One region of the Paenibacillus sp. N3/727 genome, then DNA from elsewhere that is predicted to be linked to it. Evidence: riboswitches for the same ligand, from Rfam matches in the RefSeq annotation. Region 1 holds a riboswitch; each other region holds the start of a gene.
What was found. Region 1 has a riboswitch for cobalamin ahead of MNQ98_RS07720 (anaerobic ribonucleoside triphosphate reductase). Riboswitches for the same ligand answer to the same signal wherever they lie in the genome.

Region 1 (4,138 bases):
CCGTATTTTGCCGTGCGTTGCCGTCAAGCTCTACATACGAGATCGCACCCGCATTACACAGCTTATGGAATGGTGCTTCCCATTGAACCTTCTGAAAAGCAGCGGCTGGATGATACACGGGAATATGAAATGAATTCGTATAGTACTCCCGGTCGGTTACACCCGGTATACTGCCAAATGTGGTTCGATCCAGCTTTGTGAATTTTCCGGACAGCCCTTCTGCTGGAGTGGCAAAAAGCGTAATATTCAAATCATACTGCTCGCTCATGGCATCACAGTAAGCACGCATCCTTCCAACGATATCGAGCGCCATCTTTCTAACCATCTCGTCTTCGCCATGATGTTGTCCTGTTAAAGCTTTCAAACACTCCGCAAGACCAATAAAACCAAGTGCCAACGATCCGTGTTTAATAAGTTCTGCGACCGCATCGTCTGGGGCAAGCTTCTCCCCACCTTCCCAGACCCCCTCACGCATCATAAAATCCGAAGCCTTTGCCGGCTGCTTGGCTTGAATTTCATACCGGTGGATCAATCCTTCCACTGCAATCTTCATATAACGTTCCAAACTTTCGAAAAATCCGCTCATATCTGGATCTTGTCGCTTATCCATTACTATGCCATGCTCAATCCCAAGCCGTACGAGGTTGATCGTGTTAAAAGACAAATTCCCTTTCCCGCTCAACCGATTTCTGCCGAAACGGTCCGAGATCGTTCGTGTACGGCATCCCATAGTCGCAATGATCGTATCTGGATCTTCCGGGCGGTAATAGGGAAGATTGAACGATGCATCCACATTTACAAAATTTGGATATAAGCGGCGACTGGAGCACTCTACCGCTTTAAGGAACAGATCGTAGTTCGGATCACCTTCCGCCTGATTTATCCCGTTTTTACATTGAAATATATGCTGCGGGAATATCGGTGTCTCTCCACGTCCAAGTCCTCTCATGGTAGCGTCAAGAAGTGCATGAGAAACTAATCTTCCCTCTGTAGAAGTGCACATCCCGTAATTTAACGAGGTAAACGGAATTTGCCCCCCTGCCCGACTGCTCATCGTGTTCAAATTATGGATCAGAGATTCCGCGGCTTGCTTGGTCTCGTTTATAGTCTCTTCATATGCAAACTTATATGTACGAGGATAAATCTCTTCAAGCGAGTGGTTATCCATATGCAGATCCAAATCCGAAATGTCTTTTCCTAAGTTCATGTCGCCTTCACTGAAATAAGAAAGCCCTTTTCGAAAATGTTTACGGAAGGACTTACCCACGTAAGGCGCCAAATCCCAATCTATTTTATTGCCAGATACCCCGCCGAACTGACTGTTCTGCTGAGACTGAAATATGATGGCTACCAGTGCCATAGCGGTCATGATGCTTTGTGGAGGACGGACCGAACCGTTCCCCGTATTAAAGCCGTTTGCCAGCAGCCGATCAAATGGAATGAAAATACAATTAGTCGTTCCGAGTGCATATTGATCTAAGTCATGCACATATACATATCCGTTTTTCACAGCCTCGTTCAACGGTTTTGGCAGCATAAAACTGGTCGCCATCCACTTGGCATATTCCGATCCGATCCGGCTCATTTTCCCACTGAATGATTCACCGTTCAAATTGGCATTTTCCCGAAGCAGATCCAGATCCTTAACACCGATAACGTTGGTGCTGATCTTGTACAGCTCTCCGCGCATTATGCGTTCTCTGTCACGTGCCTCACGGTACTCTGTATAAGCTTCAGCTGTTTGCTTATAACCAGTTTCATTCAAAAAATGTATGACAAGGTCCTGTATTTCTTCCACAGACATTTGCTCCAAGCCAGCTGTTTCAGCTTCCACCAATAGACCGATCCGGGACGATTCCTCATTTCTGGAAGTTCCTTCAGTAGCCTGAAAAGCTTTACTCACTGCACTTATAATCCGTGTAACTTCAAACGCCACACATGTTCCGTCCCTCTTGGTCACCTTCATCACAAATTCCTCCTATGGCAAATACCTATACAGGTGTATTCATCAACCCCTCACGGTGTGCGGTACGATTGAAGTGAATAATAAAAGAAGCATGCTGCCGCAAGTCTGCGGAATACATGCTTCATAAAGAACCGTTTAATCCAGTCAAATAGAAACGGACCAGACAACCCTTCATTCGAAACACTTCCCTATCAACCGTAGGCACACCGTGTTGTCTTAATGGCAGGTATCTGGCTTCAGTTCACAAACTGGCGGAGAAAACCGGATGGATTGGTTGGTTTGTTCTCCTTGAGAAGCTGTTACAGTGGCGGGACCGCTCCGGATTTTCACCGGATTCCCTTTTAAGACCGGACATATCCGATCTACCATCAAGCACTATATGTAGTTGTTACATCAAACAATATAACAACATATAGATTTTAACTGTAACATTAATCACAGGTGGAAACTTCCGGAGGGGGCGTGCACCATATGGCATCGATAGATTACAGGAAATTAATTCGCTTCTGTCGGCATTGGTGTAGGGGTCGGTTTCGCGTAACCTGTCTTATATTTTTCATCGATCGTGTTGCGGATTTCAGTCAAACTTTTTCCTTCACTGTCCATCTTGGCTGATTCTACTGCGATTTCCAGACAAACACCACATCGTGTGCCGTGATCATCCCACACAATGCTGCCGTCTTCTTTAACCTCATTGATGAAACAGTTCAGATTACTCTTGTGCCCTGCACTTTCACCGCAGCCGCAGTAGCATGGAATCCAGGTAAGCACATCTTTTTCCTGAGCTGCGAGTGCATATATCGTACGCATCTCATCGCTTTTACCGTCCAAGAACGTTGGCAGCTCCTTCGCAGACGCTGTAACTTCTTGAAGATCTCCATTAGCAAGCTTGTTTTGTGAACCATGTTCGTGAACCGTTTCAGCTCCTTGCTTACTCTCTGCAGGCTCTTGTGCCTTCTCAGCACCGCAACCACCCAGTACCAGACCTGCAGACAGCACCAATACTGCAAATTTACGTTTGTACATACTCATTTCCTCCCCAAAATGGCCACAAAATCCCTTTATTGATTCATTTCTAAGCCGCTATATAGAGTCCTGTCCATGCCCCTGCAAGACCCAGCATAACCGATATGAGCACATATAAGAATGCTTGTATGTATTGCTTGTTTCCTGCCAAGGTGACCGCTTCATAACCAAAGGTTGAAAATGTGGTAAACGCGCCGCAAAAGCCGGTACCGAGCATTCTGTAAACGGCTTCAGACAGATGGTCTGCATAACCTGCAAGAAATCCAAGTATGATGGAACCGACCAAATTTACGAGAAGCGTAGCCCACGGGAATGTCCCCTGTGCTTTTTTTCCAAGCCAAACACCAACGCAATAACGGGAAACCGCTCCGGCAATCCCGCCTAATCCTATCCACAAAATCACACTGCCGCACCTTCTTGCTTTGAAGACATCTTCCGTCCCAGCCAAACACCGATACAGGACATGAGCAGACCGCCAACAACACTTATGACTACATAGATCACGGCGACTGCGTTCTGACCATTACCGATTAACCTGACTGTATCCACTGTAAAGGTTGAAAATGTCGTAAACGCCCCCGTAAACCCGGTGCCGATGAGCAGACGAACCTGTGTTGAAATATGTGTGGAAGATAAGCAGTAAGTCAAAAACCAGCCTAGAAACAGGCATCCCGCCAGGTTGATGAACAGGATAGCTGCCGGAAAGCCGTTTAGTGGAGCAGGTATTATCTCATCCAGACCATAGCGGAGTAATGTGCCACCGAACCCTCCCGCACCCACAAAGAGCAGGTTCTTTCCCATACGATTTCCCTTCCTTACCATAACATTCAAGATGTACAACATGAACTGTATTCAATGAATCAAGTGTTTCGAATTCTTTTACTCGTCTCTGCGCAAACGCTGGTTATGGGATATTTTAGCCTCATTGCCCTGCTCTGTCGCCTGATAAAACACCCGACGTGCAAGCTCTTTCGGTAAATAATCCTGCTTCACATAATGTCCAGGATAGTCATGAGGATATTTGTATCCCGCATGTCCCAGTTTGGCTGCACCTTGATAATGAGTATCGCGTAAATGGAGCGGCACCTCAGCCGATTTAAACTCCTCCATGGCGGACATAGCGCGTGATATAGCGGTGTAAACAGC
Region 2 (4,138 bases), 1.0 Mb from region 1:
ACTCATTATCTTCGCTCTAAAAGTAAAGCGTTCCCGAAGGGAGAAAGCGATCCTAGCACCAAAGTAACTTTTCAATCACCTCACAAACGTGTCTCGCATCTTGCGGGTGTCCAGAGGGCAGAGCCCTTGGGGCCCTCCCTTGGAAGGGAGGGTTTGGGAGGGATCGAAAAAAAGGGTTTACCTAAACAGTTCCATATATTCCGATCAGCTGGCACAACTCTCACATTCTTCAATAGTAAGCGCACGGCTGCGCACATAGTAGGTCGACTTCAAGCCGGCCTTCCATGCGTGAAGATGCAGCTCTAGGAACTCCGAAGCTCGGATGTCTGGACGAACGTACAGGTTAAAGCTTTGAGCCTGATCCACGTGACGCTGACGGGCAGCAGCCATTTTGATGGACCAGTTCTGATCGATCAGGAAGGCCGTTTTGTAATACCAGATCGTTTTCTCAGACAGATCGGGAGCTGGGTTGGCAATTTTATACGTTGTTTTCTCTTCATAAGAGAGAAGCTCATACAGCGGATCAATACTGGCAGTTGAGCCAGCAATAATAGAAGTGGAGCCGTTCGGCGCGATGGCAAAGAGCCATGCGTTGCGGACACCGCTTTGCTGTACTTCCTGCTGCAGCTCGCGCCACTGCTCGGTCGTTACATACTTGCCTTCATGCTCGCCGTCGGTGTAACCGCGGTACGTAAAGTACTCGCCGCTCTCCCAGTCGGAGCCTTTGAACTTCGGATAATGCCCTTTTTCCTTAGCCAGCTCCATGCTGGATTTAACGAGCAGGTAGTTAATTTTTTCATACAGATTGTCATTATAGGCAACCGCCTCATCGGATTCCCAGCGGATGCCTTCCAGGGCCAGCAGGTGATGCAGACCGAAGGTTCCAAGGCCGACAGCGCGGTATTGGCTGTTCGTGTATTGTGCTTGCAGCACTTCGATGTTGTTGATGTCAATGACGTTATCTAGCATACGCACCTGGATCGGTACAAGACGCTCCAGTACACCAGCTGGAACTGCACGTGCCAGATGAATGGAATTCAGGTTGCAGACAACAAAGTCGCCAGGAACTTTGGAGATGACAATGCGGGTCTGTCCATCTTTGGTTACGAGCTCTTCATGTTCAATAACTGTAGCCGATTGGTTCTGCATAATTTCAGTACACAGGTTGGAAGAGTAGACCATACCGTGTGCAGAGTTCGGGTTGGCACGGTTTACGGTGTCACGGTAGAACATGTACGGTGTTCCGGTTTCCAGTTGCGATTTCATGACACGTTTCATGATGTCGATCGCTTGAACCGTAATGCGGGAGAGCAGCGGATGTGCTACGGCTTCTGCATATTTTTCACGGAACATTCCTTGACCAAGCTTCTCATCGTAGAAGTCTTCCAGACCAAGCGGGCGGCCGTTCTCGTCTTTCCAGCCCATCACTTTCTTCACTTCGTGAGGACAGAAGAGGCTCCACTCATCGCGGGCTTCTACAGCCTCCATGAACAGGTCAGGCAAGCATACGCCGTGGAACACGTCATGTGCTCTCATACGCTCGTCACCGTTGTTCAGCTTCAGGTCCAGGAATGCGAGAATGTCTTTATGGAAAACATCCAGGTAAACGGCGATGGCGCCTTTGCGTGTGCCAAGCTGATCTACACTAACTGCTGTGTTGTTCAGCTGGCGGATCCAAGGGATAACGCCGGAGCTGGTGTTCTTGTGTCCACGGATGTCGGAGCCACGGGCACGGACTTTGCCGAGGTAAACGCCGATACCGCCGCCCATTTTGCTAAGACGCGCTATGTCGGTGTTGGAGTCGAAAATTCCTTCGAGCGAGTCATCTACCGTGTCGATAAAGCAGCTGGACAGCTGGCCGGCTACCTTTTTACCAGCATTGGACATCGTCGGCGTTGCAGCCGTCATGTAGATGTTGCTCATCGCCCAGTAGGCTTCTTTTACAAGCTCCATACGTTTCTCAGCTGGCTCTTTGTGCATGAGGTACATCGCGATGACCATGTAACGTTCCTGTGGAAGCTCCATCACTCGGCCGTCAAAGTCGGTTGCCAGGTAGCGCTCTGCCAGCGTCAGTAGTCCGATGTAATCGAATAGCAGGTCATGGGTATAATCAATCGTTTCCCCGAGCTCTTCAATCTGCGCTTTGGTGTAGCATTCCAGAAGCTCTTCACGGTAAATTCCTTTTTGTACTAGCTCTGTAATGAGGGGGAAGAAGGCGCCGTAAGGCTCTTCCGGATAAGCTTTGTAACGTCGGTGATTGGCCGCTTTTTTATACAGGGAGGTTAAAAGTGAACGTGCTGCCGCGAACTTCCAGTTCGGTTCCTCTTTGGTAACAAGCTCAAGAGCCGACATTGTGAATGCGCTGCTAATCTCATCGCCGGTCACTTTGTCGCCACGAAGTTTGGAATGAACACCGCGAAGTAGTTGTTCCTTGCTCAGCATATCCAGTTCGTTCAAAATTCGGTCGGCATAGACAGAGAGACGGTTTTCATCAAAAGCAAGTTGACGGTTGTTCGGTTTAATTACGAGTTGGGGCATAGGTAATTCCTCGCTTTCTCGGGAAAAATGGGAAAAAGAACATTAAAAAAACATTTTCCAAACCTTGGGGAGGTTGAAAATGTTCGTGTGCGCTGTGAATAAATATGTGCATACTAGCTTAAGCCGCTATTTTTAGGGCTTGCTGTTATGTACAGACGCAAAAGAGTGAACACTTTCCTAATTTCCCGTAGGATAGGTGTCGTGCTGTATACAGGCAGGTCTCCTGACTTGGGGTGTAGAGTTCGGCGCCTTCCCAAAGGCATAACGAGTTAATCCTTCAGTGGCCATAAAGCCGAATTCATATCAGAATCGCAAAAAAGCGCTCTGAAGCCCTATACAGTGGCGGGACCGTGATGGATTTGCACCATGCTTCCCTATTAAGTCTGACGGGTATATTAGACGCCAGACGCCTGTACACACTATATTTGGTTGATGTTAATAAATTTAACCCAATATATTGTGTTTGTAAACTGTTATCTTAAAATTTGACGCAAGTTGAATTATAGCAAATGACCGAAAAATCCGCCAATTCGCAAACCGCCAAAAGAGAGTGAGATTTCGCACATTTCTTCGAATTACGACCTTTTATACGGTGATACACGCTTTATGAATTAGCTGAGAACACTCGCGGTTTTAATCGTGAGATGAATTGTCCGACATATGTTAAATTGTAAATTAGAAAAGACACTGATAGTTAGTACAAAAACTATCTTGACGTATGTTATCCTATATTTGGGATTCCCAATGTATTAAGGGGGGGCAGCAAGACTGTTTTTTTAAAGAGTTCCCACAGCTAAAAAAGAAACTGTGGGGAGTTCGTCTTTGGAACCCTTCTTACTTTGTGGTAACTATTAACAAACATACAGAAGCACAGAACAACAGTACATTCAAAATCACTAATTGAGGTGAGAACAGTGATTGTAAACAAAGCATATAAATTTCGCATTTATCCAAGTAAGGAACAAGAAATTTTAATTGCTAAAACAATCGGCTGTTCTCGTTTCGTATTCAATCGTTTTTTGACACAATGGTGTGACGCATACAACGAAACAGGTAAAGGATTAAACTACAATTCGTGTTCAGCTAAACTTACACACCTGAAAAAAGAATTCGTATGGTTAAAAGAAGTGGACAGTATTTCCTTGCAGTCATCGCTAAAGAATCTTGCGAATGCATTTGATCGTTTCTTCAAAAAGCAAAATGACGTACCACGCTTCAAGTCTAAAAAGAATAAGGTGCAATCCTATACAACCAAGCAAACGAATGGGAATATTGCTATTGTAGGGAACAAAATTAAATTGCCTAAAACGAAAATCCAAAATGGTATCGCAAACTTGAAGAACAATTAGCGAACGCGCAGCGTATCCTTTCCAGACGTATAAAAGGTGGTTCGAATTGGAACAAGCAACGTGTTAAGGTTGCAAAAATCCATGAAAGAATCTCTAATTCAAGAACAGACTACTTGCAGAAAATCACTACTGAAATCATCAAAAAACACGATGTAATTGGTATTGAAGATTTGCAAGTATCAAATATGCTGAAAAATCACAAGCTGGCTAAAGCAATTAGTGAAGTATCGTGGTCACAATTTAGAACAATG
Region 3 (4,138 bases), 550 kb from region 1:
TTGAACGGAGAACTTACGGTTGTTTAAGATCCATGCAGCGGAGCCGTTAATAAGGCTCTGGAGCTTGGCTGACTCTTCGATCTGCTTCGGAGAAATCGTATTTCCGCCCGCTGTTCCCGGAACTCCTGAAGTGCCAGGTTGTCCTGGCTGACCTGGCTGACCTGGCTGACCTGGTTGCCCTGGTTGTCCTGGTTGTCCTGGTTGTCCTGGCTGACCTGGTTTTTCAGTACCGCCATCAAGGCCACCGCTAATATCTTTACCCAGGTTCGTTGTATACTGCCAGCGGAGAGTATCGCCATTGTTCAATGTATATAGACCGGCACTATAGTTCGGGAATGTGCCGTTGACGGAATACATCCATCCGCTTAGGGGGCCTTTATCGAACTCTCCCAGGCCGTCGATAGCTTGCACATAAAGCGAAGCCCCGGAGCCAGTATAGTCGATTGAGATCCCTCTTTGATCAGCTGCTCTTTTCAGTGCTGTAAAAGCATTATCCCCATCCTGAATTGTAACGCTAACCGGTGCGATAATATCTCCTTCACCTATGGAGCGTTTTTCAGCAGACAATGTAATTGTTTTCGTAATCGGAGGGACTACACCGCCGCCATTGCCCGATCCATTATCTCCTCCAGATCCGTTTCCGCTACCATTCTCTCCACCAGGTTCTGTTCCGCCACCATTGCCATTACCAGAACCGTTACCTCCCCCGGTCGTTTCCTTCTTTTGTGTAGTATAGGCAACAAATTCAGTAAAGTGCGTAGTCTTAATGATTAGATCGCCGTCATGGACATAAGCGTAAACCTCGTCAATACGTGCCGACGAATCCTCATATTTCGAAATCTGTGTAAATGTCCCGTTTGCATCGATGAATCCAGCTTCTGCATATCCTTTACCCTTCAAGGTTAATGTCACATGCTGGTTGAAGCGGATATCCTGATCACCGCCCACTTTTACGCGCAGATCAATTCCCTTGATCTCTTTGTCTGCAGAGGACAAGACTTCATTTATCTTGTTAAGCAAAAGATCATTATTCGTATTCAAGCGATGCGGTAATTCAAGCTTGTTATCCCATGTTGAAATGACATTCGTATTCGGGTCAACTTCCAAATAAGTACTGTCTGTTTCAGATGTTACATGCGGCAGTTCGCTCTTTGGAAATGCAAGTGTAACTTTGCTTGAGGACAGCGGATCCTGATCCGACCCGACACTCACATTGGTTTCATTCTCATCAATGACAATCGTATGGTCATCGTTTGGATCCGGAATTTCATTTACACTTATGACAACTTCATTACTTGTCTTTTTCCCTGCTGTTGCTGTTGTCAGCGCTTGAATGGAAATATAGCCCGGAGCCGCTTGACCTTCGAAGACAAGCTTCGCTTGTTGATCCGTAAGCAGCGATATTGATTTTAAGTTCAGCCCAGTAGTCTCTGAAGTTACAGACCAACTGTCAACCTGTACTGCCTCGGATAAGAACGTATCGCCAACGAGCTGCACTTCAATCGAAGGATCTACAGTGCCTTGATCAATGGAAGATGCGGACGATATCACAGGCTGACGATCATAATAGAAATGTAGTTCATCGCCATTATTGATCTCATAGGCTGCTGCCCCTGCAGAAGGAGCACTGCCATTCACTTTATAAGCCCAGCCGTCGCTTCCACCCAACTGCCCTTCATTTTGTCCCGCAATGGAGGTAAGGCGCGCCTGGTTTCCATCACCTGTAATGTTATAGCTAATTGACGGATTGGCTTGATCCAGCGCTTGTTTCAGCGCATCCAGTGCTGTCCAAGATTGACCATTCACATCCAGAATGATTGGACTCGGATTATAAATGGGATTGTCTATGCCTTGTACACTAACCTGTACGTTCACGCTCGGGTTAACCGGTGGAAGACTCCCTTCGGCAATTCGCTTCCATACCGACTTTCCATGTTGAATATCAAGTAAACCGATAAGAGCCTGTTCAGTCGACATTCCGTTTTTATCGGTATCTTCTGCTTTCCATTTAAAAGAGCCGTCATCCAATTGGAATCCTGCATACGCATCAACGACGGTATTCCCGTTCATCTGCCAAGCGGGCGACATCATGTCTTCGCCTACGGCAACCAGACCGGATACCGAAGTAGATAAGCTGTTCGAATTATCTCCAGAGCCCCAAGTGCCCGTAGAATTAAAACCACCATTCTCTAGCTGGCGATCCTTTAAGACATTCTTGGCCCGTTCAATGGCAGCATCAACTTCACTCTGCCCCTTGTATTGCCCCAGCGCAAGCAGCGCCATGCCTGTAATATCTGTATCGCTGTTTTCTCCTCCTGAAGCAGACAGACCAAAGCCGCCGTCTTCATACTGCGCTTTGAGCAGGTATTGCAGCGCTTTTTGCTTGGACTCAGCATTCCATGAGCCTACATTCTGTCCGAGCTTCTCTCCGGCATCCAGAGCAAGCATCGCCCAAATATGTTTATTTATACCGCCAATGCCGCCCGTCTCTTGATTTTGATGGGTAGCAAGTTCCGCCCACAGGTTTCGATCGGTTTCCCAAGCGTGAGCCGGGTCTTTTCCCATGGCGAGCAGTGCGAAAATATACCGAACATGATCAGTTAAATTTACGGCATCAGGTTTAAGTCTTGGTGCTTTCGTTTCCCAAGATGGCAGTTTCCACGTTCCATCTTGCAAATCCTGACCTGCGCCCCATAGGCCAACAAGCTGCCACCAGGAATCAATGGTGGATGTAGGATCTTGTCCATAGTACTCTTTATAGTAATTAACCGTACTTTCAATCATGCCGTCTAATTGTGTATTACTTTGACCATTCGCCGCACTCACGACTTGTGGATTCAGTAGAGTAAGCAATAACACAACGCTTAATAGTGCAGATATACTTTGCTTCAACAATCTTTTCATAGGTGTCAACGTTCTCCTCATCGTCAAAATGGAAATAAAAAAACATCTTTCCATATTGGAAAGATGTTCTGTGGCCTGTCTTGCATAACCAAGCAAACGTGCAACTGTAAACAAGCTGCACAAATAAACATCTCCCTCCCATCCTCGTGAGAAATATAGAGCACTTACATGGCAGGTCTCCTGGCTTCGCTTCATCGCTTGACAATCGTCCTTCCTGTTTAAATCTTTAACAGTGGACTACTACCTTGATTGTCAGCTCTGCGTTACAGTGGCGGGACCGCGTCGAACTCTCATCGACCTTCCCTATTAAGCCGCATACTTTATGCATCAGCACCATATAAGCTGTTTCTATTTAATTTTGATAGACTTTTTTTTATATTAACAAAGATTGGTATATTTCACAAAGAAATTTCTCATAGACAGTACAAAAAACGGCCTACATGAAGCAATAAGACCCTTCCACATAGGGAAGGGCCTAGACTTCGTTATATTTTTACTCAATCACCAATATCCGAGGGGATGTGTTCGCGATTACCCTGGACGACAGCCAAGAACCAACCCCTGCCGATATGATACTTACGACTGCAACTCCAATAATACCGCCCCAATGCATAATTAGAGGCACTTCCATAATCCCATAATATGTTAATATATTTTCCAGCAAAATAGGCAGAAGGTATACTCCGACGCATATGCCTAGTAGCGCGCCGATGACAGATAAAGCAACGATCCCTTGGGCTACGGATAATCTAATCCTATTCGATGTTAAGCCAAGTGATTTGTAAATGCCATAGGTTTTGCTGTCTTTTCTAATATTCATACGACAAGTGATGTAAATAATGATGCAAGTGACAACAATAAACAACAATCCCATCATACTCATTGGCAAGATAAGCAGGCCGACAGCCTCTTTAAATACGGAATCTAGTAGCGTTTTCTGAGTTAATGCGGAGAGCGCTTCCTTATATTGCTCATTAATATCACTTACGACCTGATCGGACTGGCTGCTATCATGCAGGTTGATAAAATATGTTTCTGCATTGCTGTAGTCCAGATGATCTGCTTTAATCACATCGACCGTTATTCTTGCAGAATAGGACATATTGGAAATCGCTTGATAAATTCCTGTAACGATGAGCGAATACGGTTTTCCATTGATGTACACCGTTATCACATCACCAATATCTTTGTTAAGCTTCTTCGATACGTTGATACCAATAGCGATTTCGTTCTT
Region 4 (4,138 bases), 2.9 Mb from region 1:
TATTCATCGCATCCAAATAATACGAACGGGGGGTGTCCCAAAAGGTCCATTGACCTGGGACGGCCCTCATGTCTGTTGTAAGACGCTACGTGTAGAAATCGTTCCTACTCAAGAAGTGAACAATGGACTATAAAAGCAAGCAGGTCACCCAAGGATGAATCCTCGAGTGACCTGCTTTTTTTGAAAGATATCTCTGTTAAAATCGTGACTCAGTACTGTTACTCTATTCCTCTAAAAAAATCAAACCGATCAGATCATCAAACTCCAGATTACCGAAGTAATGCTTGACGTCAATGGATGAGAGGGCTTCTCTTACTTCACTTTCCTCGTAACGTTTGCCACGAAGCGCGTTTTCAATATCGGCTACATCGCCTACGCCAAAGAAGTCACCGTAAATTTTAATCTCGCCGATATGTCCATCTTTAATGTCCATGCGGATATCGATAATGCCGACTGGGAATTTTTTCGCGTGTTTCACATTGCTTTCTGGTGATAAGCCATAGTTCCAGTCCCAGTTTTGGTAACGTTCCTTGGAGATTTGATTGATCATTTCCCAGTCCTTTTCTTGAAGAACGTACTGTGGAACCTGATCTGGCTCCATTCCGAAGATCGAACGCAGAAGCTCTGCACGGAACTGTTCAATTGTCATATCTGTACCGAGCAGCTCCTTAATGTTGGCCACACGGCTGCGCACTGATTTCGTGCTCTTCGATTTGAACTTCTCTGGGTTAGCTTTAAGCGAGGCCTGTACATTGTCCAGATCCAGGTCAAACATAAGAGTCCCGTGGCTGAACATGCGTCCCCGTGTGGAGAACTGGGCGTTGCCGGAAATCTTTTTCTCTCCGACTTGAAGGTCATTTCGGCCGCTGAGCTCAGCCGGAACACCCATTTTTTGAAGGAAATCGATAACGGGTTGGGTGAACTTCAGGAAATTATGAAATGACTGGCCGTCGTCTTTTGTAATAAAACTGAAATTGAGATTGCCGAGGTCATGGTATACAGCACCGCCTCCGGACAATCGCCGAACAACTTGTATGTTATTGTCACGGACAAACTCCTGATTGATCTCTTCAATCGTGTTCTGGTGTTTGCCGATGATAATCGACGGCTGATTAATGTAGAAGAGCAAATAGCTGTCTTCCATAGGCAAGTGTTTCAAAGCGTATTCTTCAATCGCTAGATTAATGGCGGGATCATGGATCCCCTGATTATCGATAAAGAGCATATGTACGCCTCCGCATAGTTTTTCGGGTATAAAGCTTCAGATCTATTGTAAACCAATGTCCGGCTTCAGGGCAAAGGGTGAGAGGCAAATCCACAGACGCGTACGATAAATAAGTGAGATATCCATAATGGTTATATAGGCAGAAATAGGGTTCACGGCAAGCGGGGAGCGGCTACTCAGTTTTTTTCTGTGAAGTTTCAGGTTGTAAGCCGAGAGGATATCTCATATAATCGTCAAAAGAGAAGTAAGCTTGGCAAAAAGAATATTCAATACTCGCGAGGTCCTGGAGAATAAGCAAAGCATATGTTTTGCTCCCGGGTTAAAAGGGAAGTCGGTGCAAGTCCGGCGCGGTCCCGCCACTGTGAATCAGGGATATCCTCCATTACTGCCACTGGTCTAAACAGGGTCGGGAAGGCGGAGGTGTCATTTCAACCTGTAAGTCAGGAGACCTGCCCGCGTAATGATCTGACGGTCCTTCGAGGAAAGGATTACGTTTGGCGGACCTAATGTGGGTGAGGTGCTGTACTAGAGCAAAACTCCTATTTATTGGATAAGGTTCATTGTTTCCGAAACGTAGCCCCTGATTCTTCTGCGGAGAAATCAGGGGCTTTTTTGTGGTTGGATGTAAGGATTTCCGTCAGAAATCAGGTTTATTGAGTACCTAAGGCAAGCAAGTTGTTCTCAAACTAGGGTTAGGAGAGAAAATCGATGAAAAAAATAATGAAATCATGGTCCGCCATGTTGGCGGTGCTGATGCTGGTCCTGTCACTGGCTGCTTGTGGAGGAGAAACAGCTCCGAAGGAGGCAACACCAACACCTGCACCGGAGGCTGAACAAGGTCAGAAACCGGAAGCACCTGCCGCTGAAAACGCTAAAACGGTGTATCCGTTAACTTTAAAGGATGCTACTGGAGAGGAAATGACATTTGATAAGGCTCCAGCAAAAGTTGTGTCGCTGTCTCCTTCCGAGACGGAAAAACTGTTCGCACTTGGCTTGGATGAAGAAATTGTCGGCGTATCCGAAGTGGACGACTACCCTGAGGCAGCCAAATCCAAGCCGAAAATGGGCGGTTATGAAATGGATGTTGAGGCCATTGTCGCTTCAGGCGCGGATGTTATATTTACAGCAGCGATGAATGAACAGAACGTACAGAAGCTCCGTGACCTCGGAATAAAGCTGTTCGTGAACGACCCGAAGACGATTGCTGAAGTCATGGACAACATTAAGGTAGTTGGAGAGATTACGGACCGTCAGGCGGAAGCTCAAGGCATCGTAGATCAAATGCAGAAGGATCTGGACCTTGTGAAGGAAGCGGTTAAATCCGTAAAAGATGAGGATAAGAAAAAAGTGTATGTTGAGTTCTCACCGGGTTGGACGGTAGGAAAGGGCACATATCTGGATGAGATGCTCAATATCAGCAATTCAGCCAACGTGGCTGGCGACAGCGAAGGCTGGTTCGAAATCAGTGAAGAGAAGATTATTGCAGCGAATCCAGATGTGATTCTGTATTCCAGCAATGTAGTGGATGAATCCACCAAAAAAACTTTGGATCAAATCATTAAAGAACGCAGCGGCTGGGACCAAATCGAAGCTGTGAAAAACAATAAGCTGATTAAAATTGATGACAATCTGATCAGCCGCCCGGGACCTCGTGTAACTCAAGGATTGGTTGAAGTAGCGAAGGCGGTCTATCCGGAACTGATGACCCCATGAGTAAAAAACTTGCGGGTTATGGAACGGTGGGGCTCCTGCTTTTACTGCTGACGCTGATCGTCAGCCTCGGCATCGGTTCCGTCCATCTGCCCGTTAAGGAAATTGGAGCCATGCTTCTTCACCGGTTGCCCTGGATCGGGGACTCTATTGTTCCCAACTGGGAAGTAGCTTCCGAGCAGATCATCATGAAGGTACGACTTCCCCGTATACTGCTCGGTATGCTGGTTGGGGCATCCCTTGCGGTGGCCGGTGCTGCTTTTCAAGGGGTACTTAGAAATCCGCTCGCCGATCCCTTTACACTCGGTGTATCCTCCGGTGCATCACTTGGTGCTGCGTTTCTGATCTTCTACGGATTGCAGTACTCTTTTGCGGGTGCCTGGACCTTGCCGATCGTTGCATTTATGACCGGGGCGATCACGCTGTGGATTGTGCTGCTCCTCGCCCGAGATCACGGTAAGATACCGACTAACGCACTGATTTTGTCAGGTGTGGTTATGCAGTCCTTTTTAGGAGCGGTCGTTTCATTCTTAACGGTAATGTCACGAGATACGCTAACGGACATTCTATTCTGGACGATGGGAAGTTTAAGCATGCGGGGATGGTCGTATATTGCTGTCCTTTTCCCGTATTTTACTGTAGGCTTCTTATATTTGTGGAGCCGGGCGCGTACACTGAATCTGTTGTCTTTAGGTGAACGTCAGGCGGCCCATATGGGGCTTAACGTCGATCGTCTGAAGACCAGTGTGCTTGTTGTTGCCACCTTTCTAACGGCTGCGGCCGTGTCTGTATCCGGTGTGATCGGCTTCGTGGGACTGGTTGTTCCTCATATGATCCGTCTCATTACCGGTTCTGACTACCGGATCATCATTCCATTATCGGCACTGGGCGGAGCGATTTTCATGGTCTGGTCCGATACGGCTGCCAGATCCATACTGTCGCCGACCGAAATTCCGATCGGGGTAGTAACTGCATTTGTTGGAGCTCCGTTCTTTGCTTATTTGCTGTACCGGAACAAAAAGCAGCGTAGGGAGGGAAGTGTATGATTACACTTCAAGGCGTAAGCAAGCGCTTTGACCGGGTGAACGCGGTGACCGGTATCGATTGGAACGTAAACGTTGGGGAATGGTGGGGCATTATTGGTCCGAACGGAAGCGGTAAATCCACGCTGCTGCATCTCTTATCAGGTGTGGAGTTGCCATC

Region 2: linked by a shared signal. The riboswitch ahead of MNQ98_RS03185 (ribonucleoside-diphosphate reductase subunit alpha) and the one ahead of MNQ98_RS07720 (anaerobic ribonucleoside triphosphate reductase) in region 1 are both predicted to bind cobalamin.
Region 3: linked by a shared signal. The riboswitch ahead of MNQ98_RS05210 (S-layer homology domain-containing protein) and the one ahead of MNQ98_RS07720 (anaerobic ribonucleoside triphosphate reductase) in region 1 are both predicted to bind cobalamin.
Region 4: linked by a shared signal. The riboswitch ahead of MNQ98_RS23980 (ABC transporter substrate-binding protein) and the one ahead of MNQ98_RS07720 (anaerobic ribonucleoside triphosphate reductase) in region 1 are both predicted to bind cobalamin.

Annotation. Positions count from the first base shown of each region.
Region 1 is NZ_CP093336.1:1,720,874-1,725,011, reverse strand. Features, by position in the region: gene MNQ98_RS07720 (anaerobic ribonucleoside triphosphate reductase) at 1-1,966, opposite strand, end outside; cobalamin riboswitch at 2,171-2,351, opposite strand; gene MNQ98_RS07715 (PCYCGC domain-containing protein) at 2,462-2,998, opposite strand; gene crcB (fluoride efflux transporter CrcB) at 3,042-3,395, opposite strand; gene crcB (fluoride efflux transporter CrcB) at 3,392-3,793, opposite strand; gene MNQ98_RS07700 (replication-associated recombination protein A) at 3,872-4,138, opposite strand, start outside.
Region 2 is NZ_CP093336.1:700,981-705,118, forward strand. Features, by position in the region: gene MNQ98_RS03185 (ribonucleoside-diphosphate reductase subunit alpha) at 205-2,538, opposite strand; cobalamin riboswitch at 2,735-2,967, opposite strand; gene MNQ98_RS03190 (transposase) at 3,257-3,442, shown strand; partial or broken gene MNQ98_RS03195 (RNA-guided endonuclease TnpB family protein) at 3,453-4,138, shown strand, end outside.
Region 3 is NZ_CP093336.1:1,168,815-1,172,952, reverse strand. Features, by position in the region: gene MNQ98_RS05210 (S-layer homology domain-containing protein) at 1-2,904, opposite strand, end outside; cobalamin riboswitch at 3,058-3,257, opposite strand; gene MNQ98_RS05205 (ABC transporter permease) at 3,398-4,138, opposite strand, start outside.
Region 4 is NZ_CP093336.1:5,158,068-5,162,205, reverse strand. Features, by position in the region: gene MNQ98_RS23990 (metal-dependent hydrolase) at 1-20, shown strand, start outside; gene lplA (lipoate--protein ligase) at 224-1,225, opposite strand; cobalamin riboswitch at 1,487-1,693, shown strand; gene MNQ98_RS23980 (ABC transporter substrate-binding protein) at 1,934-2,938, shown strand; gene MNQ98_RS23975 (FecCD family ABC transporter permease) at 2,935-3,981, shown strand; gene MNQ98_RS23970 (ABC transporter ATP-binding protein) at 3,978-4,138, shown strand, end outside.